Regions from separate parts of the Pseudomonas sp. HD57-3 genome, predicted to be linked through region 1. Evidence: predicted binding sites of a transcription regulator. Region 1 holds the regulator's gene; each other region holds the start of a gene.

What was found. The regulator FliA, encoded in region 1, starts transcription of late flagellar genes. The targets are predictions, from matches to a motif close to CTAAAGTTTNNNNNNNNNNNGCCGNTAA.
Region 2: a site for FliA is predicted at 3,552-3,579, ahead of AC0R79_RS26105 (methyl-accepting chemotaxis protein). Genes of this name have one in related genera too.
Region 3: a site for FliA is predicted at 3,960-3,987, ahead of AC0R79_RS29565 (methyl-accepting chemotaxis protein). Genes of this name have one in related genera too.

Annotation. Positions count from the first base shown of each region.
Region 1 covers NZ_CM148568.1:2,005,724-2,013,073, forward strand. The annotation lists gene flhF (flagellar biosynthesis protein FlhF) at 1-491, shown strand, start outside; gene fleN (flagellar synthesis regulator FleN) at 605-1,435, shown strand; gene fliA (RNA polymerase sigma factor FliA) at 1,432-2,172, shown strand; gene AC0R79_RS09055 (chemotaxis response regulator CheY) at 2,340-2,711, shown strand; gene AC0R79_RS09060 (protein phosphatase CheZ) at 2,730-3,518, shown strand; gene AC0R79_RS09065 (chemotaxis protein CheA) at 3,558-5,828, shown strand; gene AC0R79_RS09070 (protein-glutamate methylesterase/protein-glutamine glutaminase) at 5,878-7,014, shown strand; gene AC0R79_RS09075 (flagellar motor protein) at 7,014-7,350, shown strand, end outside.
Region 2 covers NZ_CM148568.1:5,754,897-5,762,246, reverse strand. The annotation lists gene clpB (ATP-dependent chaperone ClpB) at 212-2,776, shown strand; tRNA gene AC0R79_RS26125 (tRNA-Asn) at 3,075-3,150, shown strand; tRNA gene AC0R79_RS26120 (tRNA-Pro) at 3,160-3,236, shown strand; tRNA gene AC0R79_RS26115 (tRNA-Lys) at 3,242-3,317, shown strand; tRNA gene AC0R79_RS26110 (tRNA-Pro) at 3,415-3,491, shown strand; gene AC0R79_RS26105 (methyl-accepting chemotaxis protein) at 3,651-5,276, shown strand; gene AC0R79_RS26100 (HvfA family oxazolone/thioamide-modified RiPP metallophore) at 5,349-5,756, opposite strand; gene AC0R79_RS26095 (NAD(P)/FAD-dependent oxidoreductase) at 5,968-7,266, opposite strand; gene AC0R79_RS26090 (DUF3094 domain-containing protein) at 7,330-7,350, opposite strand, start outside.
Region 3 covers NZ_CM148568.1:6,482,200-6,489,549, reverse strand. The annotation lists gene AC0R79_RS29580 (putative bifunctional diguanylate cyclase/phosphodiesterase) at 1-1,329, shown strand, start outside; gene AC0R79_RS29575 (NorM family multidrug efflux MATE transporter) at 1,437-2,831, opposite strand; gene AC0R79_RS29570 (LysR substrate-binding domain-containing protein) at 2,989-3,909, shown strand; gene AC0R79_RS29565 (methyl-accepting chemotaxis protein) at 4,093-6,069, shown strand; gene AC0R79_RS29560 (YifB family Mg chelatase-like AAA ATPase) at 6,175-7,350, opposite strand, start outside.

The DNA.
Region 1 (7,350 bases):
TTTCGGTGACCCACGTCGATCCGGGCCAGTCCCTGGTGCAGGCGCTGGATCCACTGCTGCGCAAACGCGTGGTGCTGATCGATACCGCCGGCCTGCAAGCCAGCGATCCTGCCCTGCGCATGCAGCTGGAAAGTCTGGCCGGTCGTGGCATTCGGTCGAAAAATTATCTGGTGCTGGCAACCACCAGCCAGAAACAGGTTCTAACCGCCGCTTATCACAGTTACAAGCGTTGCGGGCTGGCCGGGTGCATCCTGACTAAACTGGATGAGACGGCCAGCCTTGGCGAAGTGCTGAGCCTGGCGATCAGTCACGAACTACCGGTCGCCTACCTGACCGATGGGCCGCGTATTCCGGATGATCTGCATCTGCCGCGCCGTCATCAACTGGTCAGCCGCGCCGTCAGTGTGCAAATGCAGGAAGAACCCAGCGAAGAAGCCATGGCTGACATGTTCGCTGATATCTACCACAGTCCGACCAAGCAGGTTGGCTGAGGTAATGAACCGTTTTTGTACCTACATCGATGGTCTGCCATGCATTGTTCCGGTTGTGAACGCGCAGCCAGTAATGTGGCCTCCGTCTATGCAAGACAAGGTAAAGAAATAACATGGGCAGCATGCATCCCGTACAGGTGATCGCGGTGACCGGCGGCAAAGGTGGCGTCGGCAAGACTAATGTGTCAGTGAACTTGTCCCTGGCGCTGGCAGAGCTTGGCCGTCGGGTCATGCTGCTGGACGCCGACCTGGGGCTGGCGAACGTCGACGTTCTGCTGGGCCTCACACCCAAACGCACCCTGGCCGACGTGATCGAAGGCCGCTGCGAGCTGCGCGACGTGCTGTTGCAAGGCCCCGGCGGAATCCGCATCGTGCCCGCCGCTTCCGGCACCCAGAGCATGGTTCACCTGAGCCCGGCCCAGCATGCCGGCCTGATTCAGGCATTCAGCGACATCGGCGACAATCTCGACGTGCTGGTGATCGACACCGCTGCGGGTATTGGTGACTCGGTAGTCAGTTTCGTTCGCGCGGCCCAGGAAGTGTTGCTGGTGGTCTGCGACGAGCCGACCTCGATCACCGACGCCTACGCGCTGATCAAACTGCTCAACCGCGATTACGGCATGAACCGCTTCCGCGTCCTGGCCAACATGGCCCAGAGCCCGCAAGAAGGTCGCAATCTGTTCGCCAAGTTGACCAAGGTCACGGATCGCTTCCTCGACGTCGCCCTACAATACGTCGGCGCGGTGCCCTACGACGAAAGCGTGCGCAAGGCGGTGCAGAAGCAGCGTGCGGTCTATGAAGCCTTCCCGCGTTCCAAGTGCGCACTGGCGTTCAAGGCGATCGCACAGAAGGTCGACACCTGGCCGCTGCCCGCCAACCCGCGCGGCCACCTCGAATTTTTCGTCGAGCGCCTCGTGCAGCAAACGGCAGGACCTGTGCTATGACCGCCAGCGGTATGAACCTTTACAAAAAGTCGGCGCGTGACGCGCAGTACGAGCTGATCGAGCGTTACGCGCCACTGGTCAAACGCATCGCCTACCACTTGCTGGCGCGATTGCCGGCCAGTGTGCAGGTTGAAGACCTGATCCAGGCCGGGATGATCGGCCTGCTCGAAGTCTCGACCAAATACGACGCCAGCAAGGGCGCCAGTTTTGAAACGTACGCGGGCATCCGGATCCGCGGTGCGATGCTCGATGAAGTCCGTAAGGGGGATTGGGCGCCACGCTCGGTTCACCGCAATACCCGTATGGTCAGCGACGCGATTCGCTCGATTGAAGCTAAAACCGGCCGTGACGCTAAAGATCACGAAGTTGCGGCCGAACTCCAATTGAGTCTCGACGATTACTACGGGATTTTGAACGACACCCTGGGCAGCCGGCTGTTCAGTTTCGACGACCTGTTGCAGGACGGCGAACACGAAGGGCTGCACGAGGATGGCGCCAGTGCTCATCTGGAGCCGTCGCGCGATCTGGAAGACGAACGTTTCCAGGCCGCGCTGGCGGACGCGATTGCCAATTTGCCGGAGCGTGAGCGACTGGTGTTGGCGCTGTACTACGACGAAGAGCTGAACCTCAAGGAGATCGGTGAAGTCCTTGGCGTCAGTGAATCGCGGGTCAGCCAGTTACACAGCCAGTGCGCGGCCCGCTTGCGGGGGCGTTTGGGGGAGTGGCGAGCGCGCTGAAGGCAGTGTGGGGACACTGCGAACGAGGCTGGTGCGGTGGTGAACGGCACCGGTCTTGCTCTGTTGTGCTCCAGACAGTCATCGAGTGTTTTGCCGGATTGATTGAAATGGCGCGTCCAGGTGCTGGGCGCGTTTAAGACTGCTTGGAGGTCGAATTGAACAAAGACATGAAAATCCTCATCGTTGATGACTTCTCAACGATGCGGCGGATCATCAAGAACCTGTTGCGTGATCTCGGGTTCACCAACACCGTTGAAGCCGACGATGGCACCACTGCCATTCCGGTGCTCAACAGCGGCAGCATCGACTTTCTGGTGACCGACTGGAACATGCCTGGCATGACCGGTATCGACCTGCTGCGCCACGTCCGTGCCGATGAAAAGCTCAAGCACCTGCCAGTGCTGATGGTGACCGCTGAAGCCAAGCGCGAGCAGATCATCGAAGCGGCCCAGGCCGGCGTGAACGGCTATGTGGTCAAACCTTTCACGGCCCAGGCGTTGAAAGAAAAAATCGAGAAGATTTTCGAACGCATCGGCTGATGAACGCGCGGGGGAGCTATGGAGCATAACGAATCTTCACAGGGCGATTTTGAGTCGACCCTGAAAAAACACGCGGTCGAACTGGTCGAGAGCCTTGAAAAAGGCAAGTTCGGCGACGCTGTGCAACTGATCCATGAGCTCAATCAGACCCGTGACCGTGGCCTGTACCAGGAAGTGGGCAAGCTCACGCGTGAACTGCACAGTGCGATCGTCAATTTCCAGATCGATCCGCACATGCCGCAGGCTGAGGAAGTGTCGCAAATCACCGACGCTACCGAGCGCCTGGGCTACGTGGTCAAACTGACCGAAGCTGCCGCCAACCGCACCATGGATCTGGTGGAAAGCGCGACCCCTGTGGTCAATGGCCTGGCTGACGAAGCCCAGGCCTTGAGCGCCGATTGGAGCCGCTTCATGCGCCGTGAGGTCGGGGCTGAAGAGTTCCGTGAACTGGCGCGCCGGGTCGACGGTTTTCTGGCACGCAGCAGCGCGGACAACCGCGCGGTGTCGAGCAATCTGAACGACATTCTGCTCGCCCAGGATTACCAGGACCTCACAGGCCAGGTGATCAAGCGCGTGACCCAATTGGTCACCGAAGTCGAAAGCAACCTGCTCAAGCTCGTGCTCATGGCCAGCCAGGTGGACCGCTTTGCGGGCATCGAACATGACCGTGCGGCGATGCTTGCTGAAAAAGATCCACAAAAACATCTCTCGCAGGGTGAAGGTCCGCAGATTCATGCCGATAAACGAGAAGACGTTGTGTCCGGTCAGGACGATGTGGACGATTTGCTATCCAGCCTTGGATTTTGAGTTTTTTTGGGTTTTTAGACCTGTAGGAGCACCCCATTAATGAGCTTCGGCGCCGATGAAGAGATCCTTCAGGATTTCCTGGTTGAGGCCGGCGAGATTCTTGAGCAACTGTCCGAACAACTGGTCGAGCTGGAAAGCCGCCCGGATGACGCAGATCTGCTCAACGCAATTTTTCGCGGTTTCCACACTGTAAAAGGGGGCGCCGGCTTCCTTCAGCTCAACGAGCTGGTGGAGTGCTGTCACATCGCCGAAAACGTGTTCGACATCCTGCGCAAGGGTGAACGACGCGTCGATGCAGAACTGATGGACGTGGTGCTCGAAGCGCTGGACGCGGTGAACAGCATGTTCAGCGAAGTCCGCGATCGCAGCCCGATCACCGCCGCCACCCCGGAACTGCTGGCCGCCCTGGCGCGTCTGGCCGAACCGCAATCGGCGGATGAAGCCCCGGCTTCGCCTGTTGCCGAGATGATCGAAGAACTGGTCGTCGAAGGCGATTCGGGTGACATCACCGATAACGAATTTGAACAGTTGCTGGACTCGCTGAACGCCGTCAAGGCCGAAGCCGAAGCCCCGGCGGCTGCCGCTGCACCTGCTTCCACCGAAGCGGCCAGCGATGAAATCACCGACGCGGAGTTCGAGTCGCTGCTCGACCAGTTGCATGGCAAAGGCCAGTTCGCGGCCGACGCTGTGGCTCCGGCCGCTGCTGCACCGGCTGCTCCGGCGGCGGGCGACAGCTCGGACATCACCGACGACGAATTCGAAGCCTTGCTCGATCAGTTGCACGGCAAGGGCAACTTTGCCGTCGATGCACTGGAATCGGCAATTGCTTCGGTTCCTGCGACGGCTGCTCCGGCAGCGGCTGCGGCCGGTAGCGATCTGATCAGCGATCACGAGTTCGAATCGCTGCTCGACGATCTGCATGGCAAAGGCAAGTTCACTGACGTCGCCACCGGTGCCGTCGTGACTGCTGGCAATGCTTCGGCTGTTGCAACACCTGCTGCGAAGGCCCCGGCCGCTGCGGCAAAACCTGCTGCAAAAGCGCCTGAGCCGAAAGCCGAACCGGCCAAACCGGCTGCCGCTGCGGCACCGGCTCCGGCCCGTGCACCGGCGACTCCACCACCGGAAAAACCGGCGAGCGAAGCCGAGACCACCGTACGTGTGGATACCGCGCGTCTCGACGAAATCATGAACATGGTCGGCGAGCTGGTGCTGGTGCGTAACCGTCTGGTGCGCCTGGGCCTGAACAGCGGCGACGAGTCGATGCAGAAGGCCGTGTCGAACCTCGACGTGGTCACCGCCGACTTGCAGACCGCCGTCATGAAGACCCGGATGCAGCCGATCAAGAAAGTCTTCGGCCGCTTCCCGCGTCTGGTTCGCGACCTGGCACGTCAGCTCAAGAAAGAGATCAACCTGGAACTGGTGGGCGAAGAGACCGACCTCGACAAGAACCTCGTCGAGGCACTGGCCGACCCGCTGGTCCACTTGGTGCGCAACGCGGTCGACCACGGTATCGAGTCGCCGGAAGAACGTGAAGCTTCGGGCAAGGCCCGTGGCGGCAAGGTGATCCTGGCGGCCGAGCAGGAAGGCGACCACATCCTGCTGTCGATCTCCGACGACGGCAAAGGCATGGACCCGAACGTCCTGCGCGCCATCGCCGTAAAACGCGGTGTGATGGACAAGGATGCCGCCGATCGCCTGAGCGACACCGAGTGCTACAACCTGATTTTCGCCCCGGGTTTCTCGACCAAGACCGAGATCTCCGACGTGTCCGGCCGCGGTGTCGGCATGGACGTGGTGAAGACCAAGATTTCCCAGCTCAACGGTTCGATCAACATCTACTCGACCAAGGGCCAGGGCTCGAAGATCGTCATCAAGGTGCCGCTGACGCTGGCGATCATGCCGACCCTGATGGTGATGCTCGGCAATCAGGCGTTCGCGTTCCCGCTGGTGAACGTCAACGAAATCTTCCACCTCGACCTGTCGACCACCAACGTGGTGGACGGCCAGGAAGTGGTGATCGTGCGGGACAAGGCGCTGCCATTGTTCTACCTCAAGCGCTGGCTGGTCAGCTCCGCCGCTCACGAAGAGCAGCGCGAAGGCCATGTGGTGATCCTTTCGGTGGGCACCCAGCGGATCGGCTTCGTCGTCGATCAACTGGTCGGCCAGGAAGAAGTGGTCATCAAGCCATTGGGCAAGATGCTCCAGGGAACTCCGGGCATGTCCGGCGCCACCATCACCGGTGACGGCCGCATTGCACTGATTCTCGATGTTCCGAGCATGCTCAAGCGTTACGCCGCACGGCGTATTTGAATCCGGGGCGGCGGGGCGACAACGTCCCGCCGCACCTAATGGAGTGTTTATGGCAGTCAAAGTCCTGGTGGTGGACGATTCGGGTTTTTTCCGCCGCCGCGTCTCGGAAATTCTTTCAGCGGATCCGAGCATCCAGGTTGTCGGCACGGCAACCAACGGTAAAGAGGCGATCGATCAGGCCCTGGCCCTCAAGCCGGACGTGATCACCATGGACTACGAGATGCCGATGATGGATGGCATCACGGCCGTGCGGCACATCATGCAGCGCTGCCCGACGCCGGTGTTGATGTTCTCCTCGCTGACGCACGAAGGCGCCCGGGTTACCCTGGATGCGCTGGATGCCGGCGCGGTGGATTTCCTGCCGAAGAATTTCGAAGACATCTCCCGCAATCCGGAGAAGGTCAAGCAACTGCTGTGCGAGAAGGTTCACAGCATCTCGCGCAGCAACCGTCGTTTCAGTGCCTACAGTGCGCCGGCACCAGCCGCTGCACCTGCACCTGCGCCGACCCCAGCGCCGGCGCCGTCGAGCTTTGGCAGTCACAGCGCTCCGGCCCGTCCGGCACCTGCGCCTGCACCGACTCGCGCGCCAGCGGCCAGTGCTTCGTCGCCGGCCCCGAAACGCAAAAACTACAAGCTCGTGGCGATTGGTACGTCGACTGGTGGCCCGGTTGCCCTGCAACGGGTTCTGACCCAGTTGCCGGCCAACTTCCCGGCGCCGATCGTGCTGATCCAGCACATGCCGGCGGCCTTCACCAAGGCCTTCGCCGAGCGTCTGGACAAGCTGTGCCGCATCAGCGTCAAGGAAGCCGAGGATGGCGACATCCTGCGTCCGGGCCTGGCGCTGCTGGCACCGGGTGGCAAGCAGATGATGATCGACGGCCGTGGCGCGGTGAAAATCCTGCCGGGCGACGAGCGTCTGAACTACAAGCCGTGCGTGGACATCACCTTCGGTTCTGCAGCCAAGTCATACAGTGACAAAGTTCTGGCGGTCGTACTGACCGGCATGGGCGCCGACGGCCGTGAAGGTGCACGCCTGCTCAAGCAGGGCGGCAGCACGGTCTGGGCTCAGGACGAAGCCAGTTGCGTGATCTACGGCATGCCGATGGCCATCGTCAAAGCTGACCTCGCCGACGCGGTGTACAGCCTGGACGATATCGGCAAGCACATCGTCGAGGCATGCGTCTGATGGATGTTCTAAGCCTTATCGGGATCATCATGGCGTTCGTCGCCATCATCGGCGGCAACTACCTGGAGGGTGGTCACCTCGGCGCGCTGGCCAACGGCCCGGCAGCGCTGATCGTGCTCGGTGGCACCATCGGTGCCGCGCTGCTGCAATCGCCGATGAGCGCGTTCAAGCGCGCCATGCAGATTCTGGCCTGGATCTTTTTCCCGCCGCGTGTGGACCTGGCCGGCGGCATCGACCGCGTGGTCAACTGGAGCCTCACCGCGCGCAAGGAAGGCCTGCTGGGCCTGGAAGGCGTGGCGGATGCCGAGCCTGATGCCTACTCGCGCAAAGGCCTGC
Region 2 (7,350 bases), 2.7 Mb from region 1:
GACTCGTCGCGGCGCCTTGCCTGACGAAAACAGCCACTCGCCAAAAGAGAAACGTATTTGCGAGGCTGGGCGCCCGCTAAGCTTGTCTGACCTGCATCAACTCCCTGACGCTTGAATCTTCCAGAATCGACCGCATCTATAGCGGTATCTGGCAGGTTTCTTTATTCAGGATGGTTTTTTAGGTCCGGCCTGCTCAAAAGGAAGGTGACCCATGCGTATAGACCGTTTAACCAGCAAATTGCAGTTGGCGTTGTCCGATGCCCAATCCCTGGCTGTCGGCCACGATCATCCGGCCATCGAGCCGGCGCATTTGATGCAAGCCATGCTTGAACAGCAGGGTGGTTCGATCAAACCCCTGTTGATGCAGGTGGGCTTCGACGTCAACAGCTTGCGTAAAGAGCTGACCAAAGAGCTCGATCAATTACCGAAAATCCAGAACCCGACCGGCGACGTGAACATGTCGCAGGATCTGGCGCGTCTGCTCAACCAGGCCGACCGTCTGGCCCAGCAGAAGGGCGACCAGTTCATTTCCAGCGAGCTGGTGCTGCTCGCCGCGATGGACGAGAACAGCAAGCTTGGCAAGTTGCTGCTCGGCCAGGGCGTGAGCAAAAAAGCGCTGGAGAACGCGATCAACAACCTGCGCGGTGGCGAGGCGGTGAATGACGCCAACCACGAAGAGTCGCGTCAGGCGTTGGATAAATACACCGTCGACCTGACCAAGCGCGCCGAAGAAGGCAAGCTCGACCCGGTGATCGGCCGTGACGACGAGATCCGTCGCACCATTCAGGTTCTGCAACGCCGCACCAAGAACAACCCGGTGCTGATCGGCGAGCCTGGCGTAGGTAAAACCGCGATTGCCGAGGGGCTGGCCCAGCGCATCATCAATGGTGAAGTGCCGGATGGCCTGCGTGGCAAACGTCTGCTGTCCCTCGATATGGGTGCGCTGATTGCCGGTGCCAAGTATCGCGGCGAGTTCGAAGAGCGCCTGAAAGCGCTGCTCAACGAGCTGTCGAAGCAGGAAGGGCAGATCATTCTGTTCATCGACGAACTGCACACCATGGTCGGCGCCGGCAAGGGCGAAGGCTCGATGGACGCCGGCAACATGCTTAAACCGGCCCTGGCCCGTGGTGAGCTGCATTGCGTCGGCGCGACCACGCTCAACGAGTACCGCCAATATATAGAGAAGGACGCGGCCCTCGAGCGGCGCTTCCAGAAAGTGCTGGTGGACGAGCCGAGCGAAGAAGACACCATCGCGATCCTGCGTGGCCTCAAGGAGCGTTACGAGGTTCACCACAAGGTGGCGATCACCGACGGCGCGATCATCGCGGCGGCCAAGCTCAGCCATCGCTACATCACTGACCGGCAGTTGCCGGACAAGGCGATCGACCTGATCGACGAAGCGGCCAGCCGCATCCGCATGGAGATCGACTCCAAGCCGGAAGTGCTGGATCGTCTGGAACGGCGCCTGATTCAACTAAAGGTGGAATCTCAGGCGCTGAAGAAAGAAAGCGACGAAGCGGCGATCAAGCGCCTGGAAAAACTCCAGGAAGAAATCGTCCGTCACGAGCGTGAGTATTCGGATCTGGAAGAAATCTGGAACTCGGAAAAAGCCGAGGTGCAGGGTTCTGCGCAGATTCAGCAAAAGATCGAACAGTCCCGTCAGGAACTGGAAGCCGCGCGCCGTAAAGGCGACCTGAACCGCATGGCCGAGTTGCAGTACGGGGTGATCCCGGATCTGGAGCGCAGCCTGCAAATGGTCGACCAGCACGGCAAGAGCGAAAACCAGTTGCTGCGCAGCAAGGTGACCGAAGAGGAAATCGCCGAAGTCGTTTCGAAATGGACCGGTATTCCGGTGTCGAAAATGCTCGAAGGCGAGCGCGACAAGCTGATGAAGATGGAAAGCCTGTTGCACCAACGCGTGATCGGCCAGGACGAAGCAGTGGTTGCCGTGGCCAACGCGGTGCGGCGCTCCCGTGCCGGGTTGTCCGACCCGAATCGTCCGAGCGGCTCGTTCATGTTCCTCGGCCCGACCGGTGTCGGTAAAACCGAGTTGTGCAAGGCGCTGGCCGAATTCCTCTTCGATACGGAAGAGGCGATGGTGCGGATCGACATGTCCGAGTTCATGGAGAAACATTCCGTGGCTCGGCTGATCGGTGCGCCACCGGGCTACGTCGGCTACGAAGAGGGCGGTTATCTGACTGAAGCGGTACGGCGCAAGCCTTACTCGGTGATCCTGCTGGACGAAGTCGAGAAGGCGCACCCGGACGTGTTCAACATCCTGCTGCAGGTGCTGGAGGATGGTCGCCTGACCGACAGCCACGGCCGCACGGTGGACTTCCGCAATACCGTGATCGTCATGACCTCCAACCTCGGTTCGATGCAGATCCAGGAACTGGTAGGCGATCGTGAAGCACAACGGGCAGCGGTGATGGATGCGATTTCCACCCACTTCCGTCCGGAGTTCATCAATCGGGTCGACGAAGTGGTGATCTTCGAGCCATTGGCGCGGGATCAGATCGCAGGCATTACCGAGATCCAGCTGGGCCGTCTGCGCAGTCGTCTGGCCGAGCGCGAGCTGAAGCTGGAGCTGAGCCCGGAAGCGATGGACAAGCTGATTGCCGTCGGCTACGACCCGGTCTATGGCGCACGGCCGCTGAAGCGGGCGATCCAGCGCTGGATCGAGAACCCGTTGGCGCAGTTGATCCTGTCGGGACGTTTCCTGCCGGGCGAGACCGCGACCGGCGTCGTGGAGAACGACGAGATCACGTTCAACTGACCCTCGACGGTGTTGAAGTAATCAAGGCCTCGCACTGCGAGGCCTTTTTTTTCGTTAGGCTGTTGAACTCAAAGGAAAAGGCTTGTAAAGTGCGCCCCGCAGTCAGTCACCAACACGGTTTCAGCTCACTGGGCAGAAATCTGAAATAAGTTGCAAATCATTAACTTGAAAGCAATTTAGGGGGTTGACAGAGGTGTTCTAGGTTGTAGAATAGCGCGCCTCAGACACACGAACGCAGCGATGCGAAAACGGTGTCGAGAAGCTGCAAGTTTCACCGTTGTAAATTGAAATATGTAGTTCCGTGATAGCTCAGTCGGTAGAGCAAATGACTGTTAATCATTGGGTCCCAGGTTCGAGTCCTGGTCACGGAGCCAATTTCAAGCCGGGGTATAGCGCAGTCCGGTAGCGCGCCTGCTTTGGGAGCAGGATGTCAGGAGTTCGAATCCCCTTACCCCGACCATTTTTGGGTCGTTAGCTCAGTTGGTAGAGCAGTTGGCTTTTAACCAATTGGTCGTAGGTTCGAATCCCACACGACCCACCATTTTTGAAACCAGTTAACGCTGGGATCGAATCTTAAGATCAGAGGCCAAAAGCGCTGATCGAAGAAGGCGATCTTTGAAAGGTCGCCTTTTTTTTACCGGGGTATAGCGCAGTCCGGTAGCGCGCCTGCTTTGGGAGCAGGATGTCAGGAGTTCGAATCCCCTTACCCCGACCATATTAAAAATCCTCGTATCGAAAGATACGGGGATTTTTTTTGCCCTCCGGAAATGTTTCATTCAAGTCGTCATACAACTTGCCGATAGCCCGCTAACTAAAGGGGCCTGCCATCGATCGCCCCTTGCATCCGGCCAATACAAGAAAAAGGGCGTTCGTCATGTTGCTTCGTCAGTTGAATATTGCTCCCCGTGCCGCCCTGGGCTTTGCCCTGATCGCGGTGCTGGTGGCGTTGCTCGGGGTGTTTGCGCTGGGGCAGATGTCGAGCATCCGCGACAGTGAAGTGGCGGTGGAGACACAGTGGCTGCCGAGCATTCGCGGCGGCGACGAGATTCGCGAGATCATGCTGCGCATCCGCACCATCTCCCTGCGCATGGCGCTGGATCAGGATCCGGCCAACATCGCCACGTACCGCAGCCAGATGGACACCCGCGACAAGGAGCTGAGCGAAAAAATCGCCGCCTACGACCGGCTGGTAACAACCCCGGAAGGGCAGCAGTTGTACGATCAGTTCAAGAAAACCTTTGCTGCCTACCGCACCGGCATCGCCCAGTCGTTCACCCTCGCCGAGCAAGGCAAGCGCGATGAGCTGACCAAGCTGCTGCTGGTCGACATGAAAACCGTGGTCGACGGCTCCGGCAAACAACTCAATGACCTGGCCGACCTGTTCGCCCGCCAGGTCGCCGCCGAAAGCCAGAACTCTGCCGCCCATTACGAAACCTCGCGCACCATCGTAAGTCTGTTCATCGCTCTGGCGGCGTTGGCAACCGTGGCCCTGGCCATGTTGCTGACCCGCAGCATCGTCCGTCCCCTGAGCGCCGCCGTCGACGCTGCTGAACACGTCGCCAGAGGCGATCTGACCCGTCCGATCGAAACCCACGGCAACGATGAGGTCAGCCGGTTGCTCAAGGCGTTGGCGACCATGCAGCAGAACCTGCGCGAAACCCTGCAGGGCATCAGCGGCTCGGCCACGCAACTGGCGACCGCTTCCGATGAACTGAGCGCGGTTACCCATGACAGCACGCAAGGGCTGCAACAACAGAACAACGAAATCGAACAGGCTGCCACCGCCGTTAACGAGATGACCACGGCGGTCGAGGAAGTTGCCCGCAATGCGGTGTCGACGTCCGACGCCACCCGCCAGTCCAGTGAATCCGCGCAGTTGGGCCAGGAGCGGGTCAGCGAAACCGCCGGCGCCATCAACGCCCTGGCCAGCGAAGTCGAACACACCGGCGAGCTGGTGCAATCACTGGCCAATCAGTCGCAGGACATCGGCAAAGTGCTGGACGTGATCCGAGCGATCGCCGAACAGACCAACCTGCTGGCGCTCAACGCTGCCATCGAAGCGGCCCGGGCCGGGGAGAGTGGACGCGGGTTTGCGGTGGTCGCCGACGAAGTCCGCGCACTGGCTTATCGCACGCAACAATCGACCCAGGAAATCGAGCAGATGGTGCAGGGCATGCGCAGCGGGTCGAGCCTGGCGCTGGAGTCGATGCAGGCCAGTGCCTCGCGCGCTGCCACCACGTTGGTGCTGGCCGAGCGGGCCGGTGAAGCGTTGCAGACGATCACGGCCTCGGTAAACGAAATCCACGAGCGCAATCTGGTGATCGCCAGCGCCGCCGAAGAACAGGCGCAAGTGGCGCGTGAAGTGGATCGCAATCTGGTGAACATTCGCGATCTGTCGGTGCGTTCGGCGGCGGGTGCCGATCAAACCAACGCGTCGAGCCATGAACTGTCGCAACTGGCCAACGCCCTGCAAGGCATGGTGCGGCGCTTCCAGCTGTAATCATGCAGGCGTGAAAAAGCCGCGCTTCTCGTCAGAGAAAGCGCGGCTTTGTTTTGTCGGGCGTCTGAAAAATCAGGCACCGTCCTGGTCTTTCAGGTGTTCGAACAGACCTTTCGGCATTTTCTTGCCATTGGCTTCGAAGTTGGCTTTGACGTTGTTGTACGCCTCTTGCTCGTCGATGAAGCCGTCGTGGTTGGTGTCGATCTTGTCGAAGTCGGACTTCGGCGCGACCTTCAGGAACTCGGCGCGCGAAACCTTGCCGTCGCCATCGGTGTCGGTCTTGGCCATCGACGCATCGCCGCATTTGCCTTCACCGCATTTGCCTTCCGGGGTTTTTACCGAGGTTTCGGCCGAAGCGACCATGTAGCCCTGGGCCAGCGGTTGTGCGGCGAACACCGAGCCGGACAGCATCAGGCCGCCGGCCAGTACGGCACCGACCAGGCCAAGGGAGTTTTTGCCGATTTTCGAAGTACGGGACATTGCATTCTCCTTCGGTTGCACTGCGCAACCACACGTTAAGGGCGATCAAGCCGGAGCAGGTGTGCTCGGGTGTGGCCATTAAGCGGTGGCGGTGTATCGCGTCTGTGTCGAGGAGCGGGGCGTTTGTAAGCGAAGGTGGGGAAAGCGAGGGCAGATACAGTAGAAAACAAAACACCGTGAGGGCGAGCCCGCCCCCACGGTGTTTTTTACATCAGTGCAGCTTCAGGCGCGGCTCGGTGCCGCGTCCGATCTTGCTGCCCAGCATCAGCATCGCCGTGCGGAACGGCCCGTACAGCGCCATCTGGTGCATGCGGTACAGCGACACGTAAAACATCCGCGCCAGCCAGCCCTCAAGCATCACGCTGCCGGTCAGGTTGCCCATCAGGTTACCCACCGCCGAAAAACGCGACAGCGAAATCAGCGAGCCGTAGTCGGTGTACTTGTACTCCGGCAGGGTCTTGCCTTCGATCCGCAGTTTCAGCGATTTGGCCAGCAGCGACGCCTGTTGGTGCGCAGCCTGGGCCCGTGGTGGAACGTTGCGATCCGAGCCCGGTTGCGGGCAGGCGGCGCAGTCACCGAAGGCGAAAATGTTTTCGTCGCGGGTGGTCTGCAGCGTTGGCAGCACTTGCAGCTGATTGATGCGGTTGGTTTCCAGACCGTCGATGTCCTTGAGGAAACCCGGTGCGCGGATCCCGGCAGCCCAGACTTTCAGACTGGCCTTGATCTCGTTGCTGTCGGCGGTGATCAGGCTGTCGGCGGTGACCTGGCTGACCGAGGCATTGGTCATCACGTTGACCCCGAGTTTCTCCAGAGTCTTGTGTACCGGCCCGCTGATCCGCTCCGGCAGGGCTGGCAGCACTCGTGGCCCGGCTTCGATCAGGGTGATGTGCATGTTTTCCGGTTTGATCCGGTCCAGACCGTAAGCCGCGAGCTCATGGGCGGCATTGTGCAGCTCGGCCGCGAGCTCGACACCCGTGGCACCGGCACCGACGATGGCCACGCTGATCTGCTGGACCACATCAGTCTGCCCGGCGTGAGCACGCAGGTAGTGGTTGAGCAGTTGCTGATGGAAGCGCTCGGCCTGTTTGCGGGTGTCGAGGAACAGGCAGTGTTGCGCGGCGCCCTGGGTGCCGAAATCGTTGGTGGTGCTGCCGACCGCGATCACCAGCGAGTCGTAGGGCACTTCCCGCGCCGGGACCAGCTCAACGCCGTTTTCGTCGTAGGTGGCAGCCAGCTGGATCTTCTTCTGCTCACGATCGAGTCCGCTCATGCGCCCCAGCTGGAACTCGAAGTGGTTCCATTTGGCCTGGGCGACATAGTTGAGTTCGTCTTCGGAAGAGTTCAGCGATCCGGCGGCCACTTCGTGCAGCAGCGGTTTCCAGATGTGCGTGAGGTTCGCGTCGACCAGCATGATGCTGGCGGTGCCGCGTTTGCCCAGAGTCTTACCCAGACGGGTAGCCAACTCCAGACCGCCGGCGCCGCCGCCGACAATGACAATACGATGGGACATAGGGATAGCTCGCAAGGTTTTGAAAGGAAATCGGTACGGCTACCCGAGCGAGCGCGATGCAGCTCATAGCGTCAGGTAACTGAT
Region 3 (7,350 bases), 2.0 Mb from region 1:
GTGCTGGAAAACACCCTGCAACGCCTGGCCGAACAGGATCCGCTGACCGGCATCGCCAACCGTCAGGGCTTCCAGACCCTGCTCACGGCGCGCCTCGCCGAAAACGACGGCCGTGGCCTGGCCCTCGGGCACCTCGATCTCGACAACTTCCGCCACGCCAACGACGCCCTCGGCCACCAGGCCGGCGACCGCCTGATCCTGCAAGTCGTCGCGCGGCTGAAAAGCCAGCTGGAAGTCGGCGATCAACTGGCGCGCCTCGGCAGCGATGAGTTCGCCTTGCTGATCGACACCCGCCGCGCCCCGCAACGGGCCGAGTGGATGGCCGAACGCATCACTGAAGCCCTGGCCGAACCTTACTGGGTCGATGGCGAAAGCCTGCTGATCGGCTCCAGCCTCGGCATCGCCCATGCCCGTGCCCAGGGCGGCGCCGATCCGCTGATGTGGCACGCGCACATCGCCATGCAGCAGGCCAAGAGTACTCAGGGCTGCACCTTTCACATCTTCAACGAACGAATCAACCGCAACGCGCGAAGCATGGCCGACCTCGAAAGCGAGCTGCGCCGGGCCTTGCGTCGCGACGAGCTGGAGTTGCACTACCAGCCGCGCCTGAACCTGCAGGACGGCCAGATCGTCGGCCTCGAAGCGTTGGTGCGCTGGCGTCACAGTGAACGCGGCCTGCTGCCACCGAGCGAATTCGTGCCGCTGGCCGAACAGAGCGGTCTGATCGTGCCGCTGGGTTACTGGGTGATTTCCCGGGCCCTGCGCGACATGCAGGCGTTGCGCGAGCGCGGACTGCCGGCGCTGCACATGGCGATCAACCTGTCGTTCCGCCAGTTTCAGGACAGCCAGTTGTTGCCGACGCTCAGCCGTCTGATCGCCGAGCGCGGGGTCGAGGCGCAATGGCTGGAATTCGAACTCACCGAAACCGCCGTGATGCGCCGCAGCGATCTGGTCAAGCAGACCATGGACGCGCTCGGTCGCCTCGGCGTGCGTTTTTCGCTGGATGATTTTGGCACCGGGTTCTCATCGTTCGTGCACCTCAACAGCCTGCCGATCACGTTGTTGAAGATCGACAAGAGCTTTGTTGGCGGCATGGAGCAGCGCGAAGAGAACCGCAAACTGGTGCACGCGATGATCAACCTTGCGCACAACCTGCATCTGGAAGTGGTGGCCGAAGGGGTGGAAACCCGGGAGCAGCTGGATCTGCTTCGCGGGTTCGGTTGCGATCAGGTGCAGGGTTACCTGATCAGCAAGCCGTTGCCGTTGACGGAACTGGTTGATTACCTGGTGGCTGATGCCAGTCAGCCACCGCTGGGAATTGTGGTTTAGCCTCAAGACCCTGTGGGAGCGAGCTTGCTCGCGATGGCGGAGTATCAGTCGAACGATTAGTCACTGACACACCCTTATCGCGAGCAAGCTCGCTCCCACAGTGAAACTCACTCGGGCTGAGCGATCTTGAAGTCTTGAGGTTGCGGCTCGAGCCGAATCATCCGCTTCATCTTCCATTCGAACGCCAGCGTCAGGCTCACCGCCGCACACGCCAGCCCCAGCGCCAGGCCCCACCAGACGCCGGTCGGCCCCCAGTGCAGATGGAACGCCATCAGCCACGCCGCCGGCGCGCCGATCAGCCAATAGCAACCGAGCCCGACCAGGAATGTGGTCTTGGCATCCTTGAGCCCGCGAATGCAGCCCATGGCAATCGTCTGCGTGCCGTCGAACAGCTCGAACCACGCTGCCACGGCGAGCAGGCTCACCGCCAGACGAATCACCTCGGCAAACGCCGGGTCGTTATGGTCGAGGAACAAACCGACCAGTTGATTCGGCAACAACCAGAACACCATCGCAAACCCCAGCATCACCACCGCACCAAAGACGATGCCGACCCGCCCGGACATCCGCGCATCGCTCAATTGCCCGGCGCCGTAGTGCTGGCCGACGCGCATGGTGATCGCATACGACATCCCCGCCGGAACCATGAACGCCACCGAGACGATTTGCAGGGCGATCTGGTGCGCCGCCAGTTGCGTGCTGCCCATGGTGCCCATGCACAGCGCCGCGAAGGCGAACAGCCCGACTTCCACCGCGTAGGTTCCGCCAATCGGCAGGCCCAAACGCCAGAGTTCTTTCAGGTACTGCCGGTTCGGCCGCGACAGGCCTTCGCGCAACGGGTAGGCGTCATAGGCCGGATGCCGGCGAATGTGCCAGGCCAGTGCGAGTGCCATGCAGTTGGCGACAATCGCCGTGACCAGGCCGATACCGGTCAGCCCGAGTTTCGGCAGGCCGAACATGCCGGTGATCAGCGCGTAATTGAGCAGGAAGTTGGCCACCGTGCCGGCGAGGCTGATGACCATCACCGGCGTTGCCCGGCCGATGGCGCTGGTGAAACCGCGCAGGGCCATGAAACTCAGGTAGCCGGGCAGGGCGAACGGCAGGGCGATCAGAAATTGCCCGGCGGCGTTGACGTTGGTCTCGGTCTGGCCGAACAGCAGCAACACCGGTTTCAAGTTCCACAACAGCAACCCGGCACCGAGCGCCATCAGCCACGCCAGCCAAAGCCCGGCCTGAGTCAGGCGGGCGGCGCCGATGATGTCGCCGGCGCCCTGACGAATCGCCACCAGGGTGCCGACCGCCGCAATCACGCCGATGCAGAAGATCGACACGAACGAATAGCTTGCCGCGCCCAGGCCACCGCCGGCCAGCGCTTCGGGGCTGAGGCGGGCCATCATCAGGGTGTCGGTCAGCACCATCAACATGTGCGCCAACTGCGAGGCGATCAACGGCCCCGCCAGCCGCAGGATGGCCCAGAGTTCGGTACGCACAGGACGCTGCATGTTTTCACATCCTTATAGAAGAGGGAGCAAGAGACCGTCGATTCTCAGGGTTTGGCGCGGGTTGCACAAAGGGATAAAAAGGATGGGTGGCATGATTAAAACTCATCCTGCCGCGATTCTGCTAAGTTGGCGCAATCCCGCCATTGGAGCGTTGTGCATGTCCCGTCGTCTTCCACCCTTGTATGCCCTGCGCGCATTCGAAGCGGCGGCCCGCCACAGTTCGTTCACCCGGGCAGCCGAAGAGTTGTCGATCACTCAAAGTGCGGTGAGCCGGCACATCCGTACGCTCGAAGAGCACTTCGCCTGCCGCTTGTTCCACCGCAGCGGGCGCAATCTGCAACTGACCGAGTCGGCGCGCCTGCTGCTGCCGGGCATCCGTGATGGCTTTGCCGCGCTGGAACGGGCCTGCAATACCTTGCGCGCCGAAGATGACATCCTGCGCATGAAAGCCCCGTCGACCCTGACCATGCGCTGGTTGCTGGCGCGGCTCAGTCGCTTTCGTCATCTGCAGCCAGGTAACGAGGTGCAACTGACCAGCGCGTGGATGGACGTGGATTCGGTGGACTTCAACAACGAACCCTTCGATTGCGCGGTGTTGCTCAGTGACGGGCATTTCCCGCCGGACTGGGAAGCCAGCCTGCTGTTTCCGGAGGAGCTGATTCCGGTTGGCGCGCCGAACCTGCTCAACGATCAGCCGTGGGACGTGGCGCGGCTGGCCAGCGCCGAGCTGCTGCACCCGACGCCGGATCGCCGGGACTGGCGCAGCTGGCTGGAACACATGGGGCTGTCGGATCAGGTGTCGCTCAAGGGCGGGCAGGTGTTCGATACCTTGGAACTGGGGATGATTGCGGCGGCTCGGGGCTATGGGGTTTCCATGGGCGATCTGCTGATGGTGGCTGAAGACGTTGCGCAAGGACGCCTGAGTCTGCCGTGGCCGACGGCGGTCGCCAGCGGACTGAATTATTACCTGGTGTGGCCAAAGACCCGTCCGGGAGGTGAACGTTTGCGCCGCCTCAGCGACTTCCTGCAAGGCGAAGTCCGCGCCATGTCGCTGCCGGCGGTCACGCGCTTGAGCTGAAACGTTCGAGCCTGCACAATGCCGGCCTTTCGCCATAACCCTGCTGTTCGCTCAAGTATTCGGTTTTACCGCCGAATACGTGCATGTGGAACCGTCGTGCCGGTCTCCACTATTCACCCCCACTATTAGAAAATTTCCGAGTCGGGATCAAGGAGGATCCCGTGGCTCGGCCAGGAGCTGTCCATGTCTCAACCTCGCGCTCGGATCGCCTCGCAGCTGGGCCTCGCGCTCGCCGTGATACTGGCGATAGTCATCAGCGGCAGTACGGTGTTCGCCCTGCGTTCGCTGGACACCGCCAACCTCGCCACCCGTGAAGAACACCTGGCCAGCGAGGCACGCCTGCTCGCCGATCAGCTGAGCACTTTTCACGGCACGCTGCGTGAAAGCACCCAGCGCCTGAGCGGGCTGTTCGAGAAGCGCTTTAGCGCGGGTCTGAGCATTCACCCGAGCGAGCCGGTCAATGTCGCGGGCACCCAGACCCCGGGCCTGCACCTGGGCAGCGAAGTGTTGAACAACAACTTCAAGGAAGTCGACGAGTTCAAACAGATGACGGCGGGTGTCGCCACGCTGTTCGTGCGCAGCGGCGAAGACTTCATTCGCGTCAGCACTTCTTTGAGCAAACAGGACGGAACCCGCGCCATCGGCACCGTGCTCGACCACGCCCACCCGGCCTATGCGAAATTGATGGCGGGGCAGGGTTACGTCGGGCGCGCCTTGTTGTTCGATCGTTCCTACATGACTCAGTACACCCCGGTGCGTGACAGCAGCGGCAAGGTGATCGCGGTGTTGTTCGTCGGCTTCGATTACACCGACGCGCAGAACGCCCAGTTCGCCAATCTCAAGCGCTTCCGTATCGGCCAGACCGGCTCGCTGGCGCTGCTGGACGAAAAGAACCAGTGGCTGGTCGCGCCGGCCGGTGTGCAGGCGCTGGATCAAGCGGTTCCTGTGATCAACGGTCTGGCGAAAGCGCCGGGTAAAGGACAGTTCTGGAGCGACAAGTCCGAAGACTTCTACAGCATCGCCGTGCCGTTCGAAGGCGGCCCGTGGTCGGTGGTGGCGAGCATGCCGAAAGCCGAGATCCGCGCAGTTACATGGAGCGTCGGCACTCAGCTGGCCATCGGCAGTCTGCTGGCGATGCTGCTGGCGGTCGGTTCCGTGGTCTGGTTGCTGCGCAGCAAGCTGGCGCCGCTGGGTGATCTGGTCCGTCAGGCCGAAGCCTTGGGTGCCGGTGATCTGAGCGTACGTCTGAGCGTGTCGAGCAACGACGAAATTGGCCAGTTGGCTCGCGCGTTCAACCAGATGAGCCAGGCCCTGTCGACCATGGTCGAGCACATCCGCCGCGCCTCGGAAGAGGTCAACCGTCGGGCTCAAGCCCTGTCCGGGCTGTCTGGTGGCGCCTATGAAGGCATGGAGCAACAGTCTGGCGAAATCACCAGCATGGCCGGCGCCGTTGAAGAGTTCTCCGCCACGTCGCTGAACATTGCCGACAACATGGGCAACACCCAGCGTCTGGCCCAGGAAAATGCCCAGCAGACTCAGATCGGTCGCACGTCGATGGAAGAAGCGTCTTCCTCGCTGGAGCAGATTGCCGGCGCACTGAACACCACGGCCACCGTGATCAACACGCTCGGTCAGCGCTCCCAGGAAATCGGCGGCATCGTCAGCGTGATCACCTCGATTGCCGAGCAGACCAACCTGCTGGCGCTCAACGCTGCCATCGAAGCGGCCCGTGCCGGTGAACAAGGTCGCGGCTTTGCCGTGGTGGCCGATGAAGTGCGCAATCTGGCGTCCCGCACCCGTCAGGCGACGGACGAAATCTCCGGCATGATCCACAGCATTCAGCAGGAAACCGGCAACGCAATCAGCACCATGGAACAAGGCAACGTGCTGATGCAGGAAGGCCTGTCGCGTAACGCCAACGTCGCTTCGGCGCTGGCGCGGATCGATGAGCAGAGCCGTTCGGCAGGGCAACAGTTTGCGGCGATCACCACCGCGACCCAGGAACAGAGCAGCACCGCGACGCTGTTGAGCAGCAATCTGCAGAGCATCGCGATGGCCAACAGCGAGCAGCGCGAAGTGGTGTCGAACCTGGCAATCACCGCCAAGGAGCTGGAAGGTCTGGCAGCCGACCTGCGCCAAGAGGTCGACCGCTTCCGTTGAGGCGCCTCTGAAATAGCGATCGCGAGCAGGCTCGCTCCCACAGGGTTTTTGTTGGACCTGTGAGAGCGAGCCTGCTTGCGTTTGGGCCCGCCACGACCTCGGCACTTACTGAGTCGCCGGTCGATACTGCAACGCTTCGGCCAGATGCTCGCGACTGATATCCGCGCGCTTCTCCAGATCCGCCAACGTCCGCGCGACCTTGAGCAGTCGATGCGCCGAGCGCAGCGACAAAGTCAGTCTTTCGCACGCCGTCTCCAGCCAGGTTTCATCGGCTGTGGATAACTTGCAGTGCCTCTTCAGTCCCGGCAAATCGAGGAACGCATTGGCGCAGCCCTGGCGTTTTTGCTGACGCTCGCGGGCCTCGGCGACCAGCGTGGCCGCGCTGGCGCTGTCCTCTCCCGGTTTTACCGCAGGGTTCAGTGCTGTCGCCTCCCGCGCCACCGTCAGGTGCAGATCGATCCGATCCAGCAACGGCCCCGACAGTTTGTTGCGATAGCGCTGCACCATGTCCGGCGTGCATGAGCACTTGCCGCTCGGTTCGCCAAGATATCCACAGGGACAGGGATTCATCGCCGCCACCAACTGGAATCTCGCGGGAAACCGCACCCGTTCCTTGGCACGGGCGATCACGATGCAGCCGGATTCCAGCGGTTCGCGCAGCACCTCGAGCACCTTGCGATCAAATTCGGGCAGTTCATCGAGAAACAGCACACCATGATGGGCGAGGGTGATTTCGCCGGGTTGTGGTTTTGAGCTGCCACCGACCAGTGCCGGGCCAGAGGCCGAGTGATGCGGCTGGCGAAACGGGCGCTGTGGCCAGTGGGTCAACGGTGCGCCACTGGCAACCGATTGAATCGCCGCCACCTCCAGCGCTTCACTCTCGGCCAGCGGTGGCAGCAACCCCGGTAATCGACTGGCCAGCAACGTCTTGCCCGTCCCCGGTGGCCCGCTGAACAGCAGGTTGTGCGCACCGGCGGCGGCAATCAGCAGCGCCCGTTTGGCGGCCAGTTGGCCCTGTACTTCATTCAGGTCGGGATAAGGTTTGGCGGCATGGATCAGCCCATCCGAGACATACGGCTCGACCGGTGTATGCCCATTGAAATGCGCCACGGCCTCCAGCAGATGATCCACCGCAATCACCCTCAGCCCCGACGCCAGACAAGCCTCCTCGGCATTCGCCCGTGGCACCACCAACGTCCGCCCGGCCTTGCGTGCTGCCAGCGCCGCTGGCAACACCCCACGCACCGCCCGCACTGCGCCGGATAACGCCAGCTCACCGAG